Regions from separate parts of the Gordonia jacobaea genome, predicted to be linked through region 2. Evidence: predicted binding sites of a transcription regulator. Region 2 holds the regulator's gene; each other region holds the start of a gene.
The links. The regulator LexA, encoded in region 2, represses DNA repair genes until DNA is damaged. The targets are predictions, from matches to a motif close to CGAACANNTGTTCG.

Region 1 (3,260 bases), on a different contig from region 2:
GCCGGGTTTCGGGCCGACCCGCCGGTTGTGCACATCGCAGGCGGGCACCAACTGGTCGATGTCGGTCAAGCCGCCGTCGGCCCAGTCTTTGGCGGCGTGATGCATCTGCACCCGTGATGCGGGTTGATTACATCCGGGTGCCGAGCACATCTTTCCGCCGGGTGAGGCGAATGAGGCGAGTCGTTGCCCCAGTGACGCGATCCGTTTCGACCGACCCAGGTAGAGCGGGATGCTGGTGTGCTCACTGAACACCGCCAAATACTGGCTCGCTCCGGTGGAGGCGGCCATGTTGATCACGTCTTGGATGGGCAGGAGTGTTCCGGACGTGGTTTGTGCGATCCCTGCCTGCTCTTCGAGTTCGTGCAGGCTGGTGGTGACGATCACCTGGATCGGCAACCCACGATGCGTGTTGCCCAACATCCCTGATTCAAGTACTTGCTGCAGGAGGGCGGAGAAGGCGTCGTGGTTGCGTTGCGCGGGTGAGCGTTCATCACGCAGGGCAGCCGCCGCGACCTGTTCGGCATTCGCCATGGTGATCGGACCGACCGGCGACTCCGGATCATCCGGATTGTTCATGCCAGGTTTGGCCCACGCATCCAACACCGTATCGAGCCGGGCGCGGGCGATCGGATCCAAATCCGCCGTCAACCGCGACATGAGTTGCGCGTTCTGCCGGTTCACCCACAACCGGCGTCGACGTTTACGGTCCTTCGAGGTGGTCAGCGTCCCATCCGGATCCAGATGCGCCAACAACCGTGAACCCAAATTAGTGATCTCGGCAGGCGTGAACTGGACCGCATACCCAGCCATCTGTGCCTCGGCGGCAGCTTTCGTCTCGGCCGACACCTCACCGGGGATCGCTTCGAGCACCTCCAACACCGCACGCACATGCGCACCCGCGACCCGACCCTCCACCACGTAGCCGGCCAGGGTGGGACACGACGGCGGCAGTCGGTCGCCGCAGATCGTGGTGAACGATCCGGTCGCCGCGATCACCCGATGCCGCGCCGCCGGATCACCAATGTGCAGACCATGCCCCATGAAATTGCGAACATCGCGGAAACCCAGGGCGCGGGGCAGATCCCGGTCGGACGCTTCCACAATCAAGCGATCCGTCACCGCACCTGCAGTCCGCAACGCCAGCCGTTCCGCCTCAACAGTGGCTTCCACCAGCGCCGCGTCGGACACCAACGACACATCGACGGCAGCCAACTCATCCAACACCGATGCCAAGCGCGACAGCTTCTCCGCCACCACCGCATCCGCCGACCCCACCGCAGCAGAGACCAACACAGACGACCCCAAAGCTGAAGGCGCACGGCCATTCTCGCTGTTGTTGCGATTGCTGTTCACGTGCCGCCACCCCCGCCCCACTTCATGTCGAATATGTGTTCTACATTACCCGGCAATACCGACACTGTCGAGGAATAATCGAAGAAACTTTCGACAGATCGTGATCGGGTCGCCGAGGCTGTACGACTATGCGACTGCCTCCTCGCCTTACTGCCGCGTTGGTCCTGACAGACCGCATTCGGAAACCGGTGGTGCCGCCACATATCCTGGACACATCACCCCGACCGATCAGGAGACACCCATGCTCGCCCGAACCGACCTGCGCGGTAGCTCGCCGACGCTCGCTGAGCTGCGTCGCGCGTTGCCCCGTGGGGGCACCGACGTCAATGCCGTGCTGGATACGGTGACGCCGGTGGTGCATGCGATCGCCGATCGCGGCGTCGAGGCAGCACTCGAGTACGGCGAGAAGTTTGACGGCGTCCGTCCGTCGAGTGTTCGGGTTCCCTCTGATGTGATCGCCGATGCGCTGGCGAAACTCGATCCGGTGGTCGCTGATGCGCTGCGTGAGTCGATCACTCGCGCTCGGCTCGTCCATGCCGATCAGCGTCGTACGACGTCGCGCACACAGGTCGTGGACGGGGGAGCCGTCAGCGAAAAGTGGATTCCCGTCAGGCGGGTCGGCCTGTACGTCCCCGGCGGCAACGCTGTCTACCCGTCGTCGGTCATCATGAACGTCGTTCCCGCGCAGGAGGCGGGCGTCGGGTCGCTCGTCGTTGCGTCGCCCCCGCAGAAGGACTTCGGCGGTTGGCCGCACCCGACCATCCTTGCCGCGTGCGCTCTTCTCGGCGTCGATGAGGTCTGGGCCGTCGGTGGCGCGCAAGGTGTCGCGCTCCTTACATATGGCGGTACTGATACCGACGGTGCGGTCCTCGACCCGGTCGATCTCATCACCGGTCCCGGCAACATCTACGTCACGGCAGCCAAGCGCCTGTGTCGCGGACTCGTCGGCATCGATGCCGAGGCCGGTCCCACCGAGATCGCCATCCTCGCCGACGATTCGGCAAACCCGGCCTTCGTCGCCGCAGACCTCATCAGCCAGGCCGAGCACGACGTCCTCGCGGCGTCGGTGCTCGTGACCGACAGCGTCGCCCTGGCCGACGCCGTCGACGCAGAACTCGACCGCCAGGTCGCCGAGACCAAACACCGCGAGCGGGTCACCACAGCGCTCAGCGGCAAGCAGTCGGGTGTCGTGCTCGTCGACGACGTCGAGGCCGGTCTTGCCGTTGTCGACGCCTACGCGGCCGAGCACCTCGAGATCCAGACCCGAGACGCCGCGCAGGTCGCCGATCGCGTGCACAACGCCGGCGCGATCTTCGTCGGCGACTTTGCGCCGGTCAGCCTCGGAGACTATTGCGCGGGATCGAATCACGTTCTGCCGACGTCGGGTTCGGCTCGGTTCGCGTCGGGTCTCTCGGTGCAGACCTTCCTGCGTGGCGTGCACGTCATCGACTACGACGAGGCGGCGCTGCGCGACGTCTCCGCCCAGGTGGTCACCTTGGCGCAGGCCGAAGACCTTCCGGCACACGGCGATGCGATCACCCGCAGGTTCTCGGGGGCTGTCGCCGAGGCCGCCAAGTGACGCCCGCAACCACGGGAGCCCAGATTCCCGGAGCTCAGATCACCGTCGACGATCTTCCGCTCCGCGACAACCTGCGCGGCAAAAGCGCTTATGGCGCACCGCAATTGAAGGTTCCTGTCGTTCTCAACACCAACGAGAACCCGCACCCGCCGTCTGCGGAGCTGATCGCCGACGTCGCTGAATCAGCCGGCGCCGCTGCGGCCGAGCTGCACCGTTACCCGGACCGTGACGCCGTCGCGCTGCGTAGCGACCTCGCCGCCTACCTCAGCGCCGCCACCGGAACCCACCTCGGCGTCGAAAACGTCTGGGCGGCAAACGGTTCCAACGA
Region 2 (3,260 bases):
ACCTCGTTGCTGGGGATCTCGGCCGAACCGGACGACCTCACCGCGTCTTCGACCTGCTGAGCCAACTGTGCGAGATCGTCTTCGTTCACGTGACGTCCCTGGCATGCGCGTCGTACCCCGCGCATCACCTTTTCTCTGCTGAACGGCTCGGTCACACCGTTGCGCTTCACGACTGCCAGAACAGCACTCTCGACTGTGGAGAACCGCCGCCCGCACTCGCTACACGCGCGACGACGCCGGATCGCCTGCCCCTCATCGGCGACACGCGAATCGACGACCTTGGTGTCTTCGTTCTTGCAAAACGGGCAGCGCATGTAGTCCTCGTGCAGATCTCGGGACGCAGCGGCTCCGTCGGTCTGGCTCGGTCCGATCGTCTGACGACCGGCGGAGGCGAGACCGCAGCGGTGACCGTGTCGGTTTCCGACTGGACCCTGTGACATCGAGAATACCGCCAGCGCTCAGCGGTACGCGGGTGTGACAAGCGGTTGGCCAACGCGCAGCCCACTCGACGGCAGATCGTTGAGGTCGATGATCTCGTCGATGACGGTCTGACGCGGCACATCAGGCGCGACGCGTGCGGCGATCGAGCTCAGCGATTCGCCGGAACGCACGTGGACCACCTGCGTGGAGGTCGACGACGGCATGCTCGCCCGCTGGTAGTCGGCGCCGACGGTCCCGACCACCCACACGGTCAGTGCCAACCCGACTCCCGCGAGTACCGCCAAGAACGCTGCCCGGCGCCGACGGGCAGCCACCAGCTCGCCGACGCCACCGGCGCATCGCGTGCCCGCTGGCCGCGTTGAGGTTCCGTGATCGAACGCGATCCGACGCCGAGGTTGCGGCATGACGTCTGCGCCGGCGGTCCGTCGGGACTCAGTCGTTCGAACGTGCCCCGCCACACGTAGCTCGTCGCTACGCACGGGATTCGACGGTGCACGTCCACTGACCACCGTGGCGCGGTGAACTCGGGGACGCGTCGTCGATGCAGGTCGCGGCGTTGCAGATCGGGTGGTCGGCGGTGTTGCCGCGGATGCACTCGACGTGCTGGGAATCGTGCGGGTCACCGGGTTGGTCATCAAGCTGGTCATCGCTACCTCCAATGGTCGATCAAGCGTTCGATGAACTGATGTTCGAGTTCTACCAGAGGGGTCCGACAAAGTCCTGCGACACGTCGAACAAATGTTTGATGTTGTCAGTGGCCTCCGCTACTGTCGGCGCCAGACGATGGAAGAAAGACGCACCCCACCCCGCTTCACAACAGCACCCGGTTCACAACAGCACCCGCTTCACACATCAGGAAGGACGGAACCGATGACAGAGAAGTCACGACGCGGCCCGTCGTCGCCCAAGGGCAACGGTCGCAGCGTCGAAGGCAAGAAGAGTGGAGGCGGCGAGGAGGCACCGATCCATCCGGCCGTCGCCGAGGCAACACTCACCGATCGCCAGCGTGGCGTCCTCGATGTGATCCGAAAGTCGGTGCGCGAGCGCGGGTATCCGCCGAGCATCCGAGAGATCGGCGACGCCGTCGGCCTCACGTCCACGTCATCGGTCGCACACCAGTTGCGCACCCTCGAGCGCAAGGGCCTGTTGAAGCGCGACGCCAACCGTCCGCGGGCGGTCAACGTCTCCGAGGCTCCCGACGCACATCACTCCGATGCCATCAACGGAGATCTCCCGACCCCCACGTTCGTTCCGGTACTCGGCCGCATCGCGGCGGGCGGTCCGATTCTCGCGGAGGAGGCGGTCGAAGACGTCTTCCCGCTTCCGCGTGAGCTCGTCGGTGAGGGCTCGTTGTTCCTGCTCCGCGTCGTCGGCGAATCGATGATCGACGCCGCGATCTGCGACGGCGACTGGGTTGTCGTGCGTCAGCAGAATGTCGCCGACAACGGCGACATCGTCGCAGCGATGATCGACGGCGAGGCGACGGTGAAGACCTTCAAGCGCAAAGACGGCCACGTCTGGCTGATGCCGCACAATCCGCTCTTCGATCCGATCCCCGGAGACGACGCCGCCATCCTCGGCAAAGTCGTCACGGTGATGCGCCGGGTCTGATGCGCGGAACGGGCCCCGCAGGTCGCTGACCAGCGGGGTCTGCGTCAGCCGTCGAGTTGCTCGGCAGCTGCGCGTCGGGCGAGTGCCGGACTCGAGGTGGCAAGTGCGGCAGCGGCGGCAGCCCGGCACTGCTCCATCGTCGCCGTCGACAGCTTCGCCCCGACTGCGGGCGTCGCCGCCGGAGCCGCCGACAGCGAGGTGACTCCGAGCCCGACGAGCACACATGCGAGCGACGGGTCGGCCGCGGCCTCGCCACAGACTCCGACGGGTTTGCCCTGCTGGGCGCCGGCGGTCGCAACCTGCGAGATGAGTGCGAGCACCGCCGGTTGCCAGGGGTCGGTGAGTTCGGCGAGTTCTGCCGACATCCGGTCGGCGGCCATCGTGTACTGGGTGAGGTCGTTGGTTCCGATCGACACGAAGTCAACCTCGGCCAGAATCGCGGGCGCCAGGATCGCCGCTGCCGGGATCTCGATCATCACGCCTGCCGTCAGACCACGCTGACGGACGAGTTCGGCGAACTGTGCGGCCTCCGCGGCCGTGGCGATCATCGGTGCCATGACCCACGGCGTCGTGCCGGACTCCTCTGCCGCGCGCGCAATCGCGTCGAGCTGAGTTCGCACGATGTCGGGGTGGTCGTCGCCGATGCGGTTGCCTCGCACGCCTAGTGCGGGATTCGCCTCGTCCGGGTGCTCGATGAACGCCAGCGGCTTGTCCGACCCGGCGTCGAGCGTCCTGATGACGACTTTTTGGCCCGCGAACGCCTCGAACACGTCGCGGTACAGCCGCGTCTGCTCGTCCACATCGGGCTCATCCGCCCTGTCGAGAAACGCCAACTCGGTGCGGAACAGCCCGATGCCCTCGACTGGTGCATCGGCAGCGCTGCGCGCGGAGACGCCGTCGGCAACATTCGCGAGGATGGCGACGGCGGTGCCGTCGGCAGTCCGGCCGGGGCCACGCCACGCAGCAACAAGCGCGGCCTCCGCAACGCTGCGCTCGACGAGTTCACGCGCTTCGGACCCCTCTGGTTCGACGGTGATCGACCCCGCGCCTCCGTCGAGCAAAACCATTGTGCCGCTGGTGATCTCACTCAGTCGCGCCACAGCGACCACGCACGGGATGCCCAACTGCCGCGCGATGATGGCGGTATGACTGGTCGGTCCGCCGAGACGCGTGGCCAGCCCGACGATCACCGCGGGATCGAGCCCAGC
Region 3 (3,260 bases), on a different contig from region 2:
GTGATCTGCCTCTCAGTGAGGAGAGATATGACACAGGGTGACAAAACCGGTTCGATTTCGCCGAAATCGGCAAGCGGGCGCCGCCGACAAGGCCGAACGACGCCGATGCGCCATGATGGTGGTCATGGGTTCCGATGAACGGCGCACGCTCGACCCCGTCGATTCACCCGTCGATCGCGGCGGTCGCCCCGCCATGACCAGCCCGCACGAACTCGCGGCCCAGGCACAACGCCTGTTCATCGAGAACGGCTTCGACCAGACGAGCGTGGAGGAGATCGCCGCGACCGTCGGCGTCAGCCGTCGAACCTTCTTTCGCTACTTCCCCACAAAAGCCGACGTGATCTGGGTGGAGTCGGAGAATGAACACGCCCTGTTCGAGCAACTACTCGACGACGCTTCGCCCGACATCTCACCGTGGGCCGCCGTCACCGCGGCGTACATCGCCACACTCGACCACGGACGCGCAGAAGACGACTGGGCCAGACACCGCGCCCGGTTGATTCTGTACGAGCCCGCGGTGCAGGCGCAGGCCAACCAGGTCTTCCGACGGTGGCGCATCACTGTCACACGGTTCGTCGCCACGCGCACCGACAAGAGCGACGAGAGCGCCTACGCGCGTGCTGCCGGCCATGCCGCGGTTGCCGCTTCGATTGCGGCACATGAGCATTGGCTCACACACACCAAGCTGTCGATCAGCGAGTGCATGCGAATACTGTTCGACGCCCTCGAACCCCACGACCGATAGGACGCTCGAGAGACAGGTTCCGAGCGCCTGCGGGGTGCTACTTCTTCTTAGTTCCGGGAAGAACGCCCGCGTCGATCACGGCCTTCACGAACGGCCGGGAACACTCGAGCAGTTCGTCGACATCCTCACTCGCCCATGCCGAACCGGTGATGGCGTCTGTCTCGGCTTCGATCGCGCGGTAGAGATCGAGACCGGCCGGGGTCAACTCGTGCCCATCGTCGTCGATCCTGGTGGCAAGCCCGCGCTCGACGAGCCTGGCGACCGAAGCCTCCCACGCCTCGTCCGACCAGCCGCGGGTCAACTGAGCGAGTCGTCGACCCAATGCTCGACGTCGAATCGTCGGGTCGGGCAGTCCTGCCTCGTGGAAGGTCGCCGCGTCGATTCCGTCGAGACCGTTCTGGACGAGGACCGCAATGTGGTTGTCTCCCCGCCACTCTCGCAGTACGGACAGCGCGTGCCAGAGCGCGAGGTGCGGAGAATCCGGCGGTGTCAGCGCCGCCCACGCCGAGGCCAATGGCCTACCTCCCATCGGGAGACTCGATGCGATCTCTTGGTAACGCTCTGCGAGAGAAGCAAGTTCAGGTTCGACGACCCGCTCGCCCAGTATTTCGCGGAACTGGGCGTCGAGCATCTGCTCTCGACGCGCGGCAACCTTGTCGAGACCGACCTTGCGCGCCGACTCCCACGCGTTGGTGATGAGTTCGGGCGCGAAGTTGTAGAACGACGAGACGACGACCGGGGCTGCGCAATCTCCGAGCGGAGCCCCTCGCGCTCCTACGTAGAAGGCGTGCGGGTCGAGGCTCAGATCACTCTGTGCCTCAGCGAGTCCCGGGTTGAAGTAGGCGAGGACGTGGAACGGTTCGAGTGTTTCGTACGCCAGCCTGGCGCGGGCGGCTGCGGTGTCGTCGACTGTGACCATGTGCTCCACCCTCGCGGTCGGGAAGGCGTCGAGTCAAGAATGAAGTCGACGGGGCCGGCCCGGGCAGTACTCAACAGGCGGAAAGATTCTCCTTGACATGTCCGATTCGACGGGTACGTTGGAAATAGAACGTCAGTTCGACACCGGAGGCGGGGGCGGGCATGGGGACCGATAGTTCAGACATCCACGAGGGGCACCTGGCCGGCGAGGCTGCTGCGCCGAATCCCGTTGCGCTGTATGAGCAATTGCACGCATTGCTCGATCAGATCGACGACGTCGACACCAGCGGTGCAACGGAAGCCGAGGTGGCGGCCATGGCGATCGAGCACGAGCGTGCGGCGCGCAGGATGATCTCGATCGGCAACAGTCGAATCATGGATGTGTCCAATCGTGCGGCGTATCGCGCTGTCGGCACACACTCGTTGTCGGACTTCATGATGGGCGCGTTGCGCCTGCACGACGCAACCAAGCGCAGGCGGCAGATCCTGGCACTCAACGAGACCTTCACGATCACCGGCGACACGATGCCCCCGCTCTACCCGCTGCTCGCCGACGCACTGCGCAGCGGCACGCTCGGTGCCGATCACCTCACCGCAGCACTCACCGTGCTGAACAAGATTCCGGAGGGCATCGATGCGGAGCAACTGACCCGCGCCGAAGCGGAAGTCGCCGAGTTCGCACAGAAGCTAGCGCCACGCCAGATTCTCGCCGCAGGTAACCGTTTACTCGCCTACCTCGACCCGGACGGCACGATCACCGACGACAACGACCGCAAGCGTCAGCGCCGACTCACCGTCGACAATCAAGACACACAGTCGATGTCACGCATCCTCGGCACCCTCGATCCCACGACCCGCGCGATGCTCGATACAGCACTCGCAGCATGGGCAGCACCCGGAATGAACAATCCCGACGACGAGGCCTCGCCCACCGGCAGCAACGAGTTCGCCGATGTGGACGCGCTCAAGGAGGCAGCGGCCCGCGACACTCGCACCCAGTCGCAACGCAACCACGACGCGCTCTCCGCGATTCTCAGGGCCGTCCTCGACGGCGGGCTGCTCGGCGCCAGCCATCGCGGACTTCCGCCACACCTCGTCGTACGCATCTCCGACACTCAGCTCCGCGAGTACGCGGGCTTCGGACAGACCACCACCGGCGCCGACATCCCGATGCCCGACCTGATCCGTTTGGCCGCACAATCGGTCATGCACCTGGCGGTGTTCTCCGAGCACACCGGTGCACCCCTCTACTTCGGCACGGCCAACCGCCTCGCGAACGAGTCACAGCGGTTCATGCTGTTCGCGAACTACGGTGGATGCTCCATGCCCGACTGCCCCCGCCCCTTCAGCCACTGCGAAATCCACCACGCCGAACAGGATTGGGCGAAGGGCGGACGCACCGACATCGACGAGCTCGCACCGGCCTGCGGACCCCACAACCGCGCGGTCGGCGACGGTCCCGGGCAGTTCACCACAGAGAAGATCCCCGACGGCCCCAACCGCGGGAGATACGGTTGGCGCTCCAACCCGGACCCGGCATTCCCCGGGAAGCCTACTGCGCTGCGCACCAACAACATTCACGATCTCGACGCGATCA

Region 1: ACRVY7_RS19725 (HNH endonuclease signature motif containing protein) is a predicted target of LexA. The motif match lies at 1,382-1,395, and genes of this name have one in related genera.
Region 3: ACRVY7_RS10145 (DUF222 domain-containing protein) is a predicted target of LexA. The motif match lies at 1,791-1,804, and genes of this name have one in related genera.

Annotation. Positions count from the first base shown of each region.
Region 1 covers NZ_CBDRLS010000006.1:117,963-121,222, reverse strand. Annotated here, with positions in the region: gene ACRVY7_RS19725 (HNH endonuclease signature motif containing protein) at 1-1,353, opposite strand, end outside; gene hisD (histidinol dehydrogenase) at 1,595-2,932, shown strand; gene ACRVY7_RS19715 (histidinol-phosphate transaminase) at 2,929-3,260, shown strand, end outside.
Region 2 covers NZ_CBDRLS010000003.1:137,713-140,972, reverse strand. Annotated here, with positions in the region: partial or broken gene nrdR (transcriptional regulator NrdR) at 1-314, opposite strand, end outside; gene ACRVY7_RS11465 (LysM peptidoglycan-binding domain-containing protein) at 459-1,088, opposite strand; gene lexA (transcriptional repressor LexA) at 1,405-2,052, shown strand; gene ptsP (phosphoenolpyruvate--protein phosphotransferase) at 2,097-3,260, opposite strand, start outside.
Region 3 covers NZ_CBDRLS010000002.1:879,271-882,530, forward strand. Annotated here, with positions in the region: gene ACRVY7_RS10135 (acyl-CoA-like ligand-binding transcription factor) at 125-745, shown strand; gene ACRVY7_RS10140 (SCO6745 family protein) at 783-1,664, opposite strand; gene ACRVY7_RS10145 (DUF222 domain-containing protein) at 1,826-3,260, shown strand, end outside.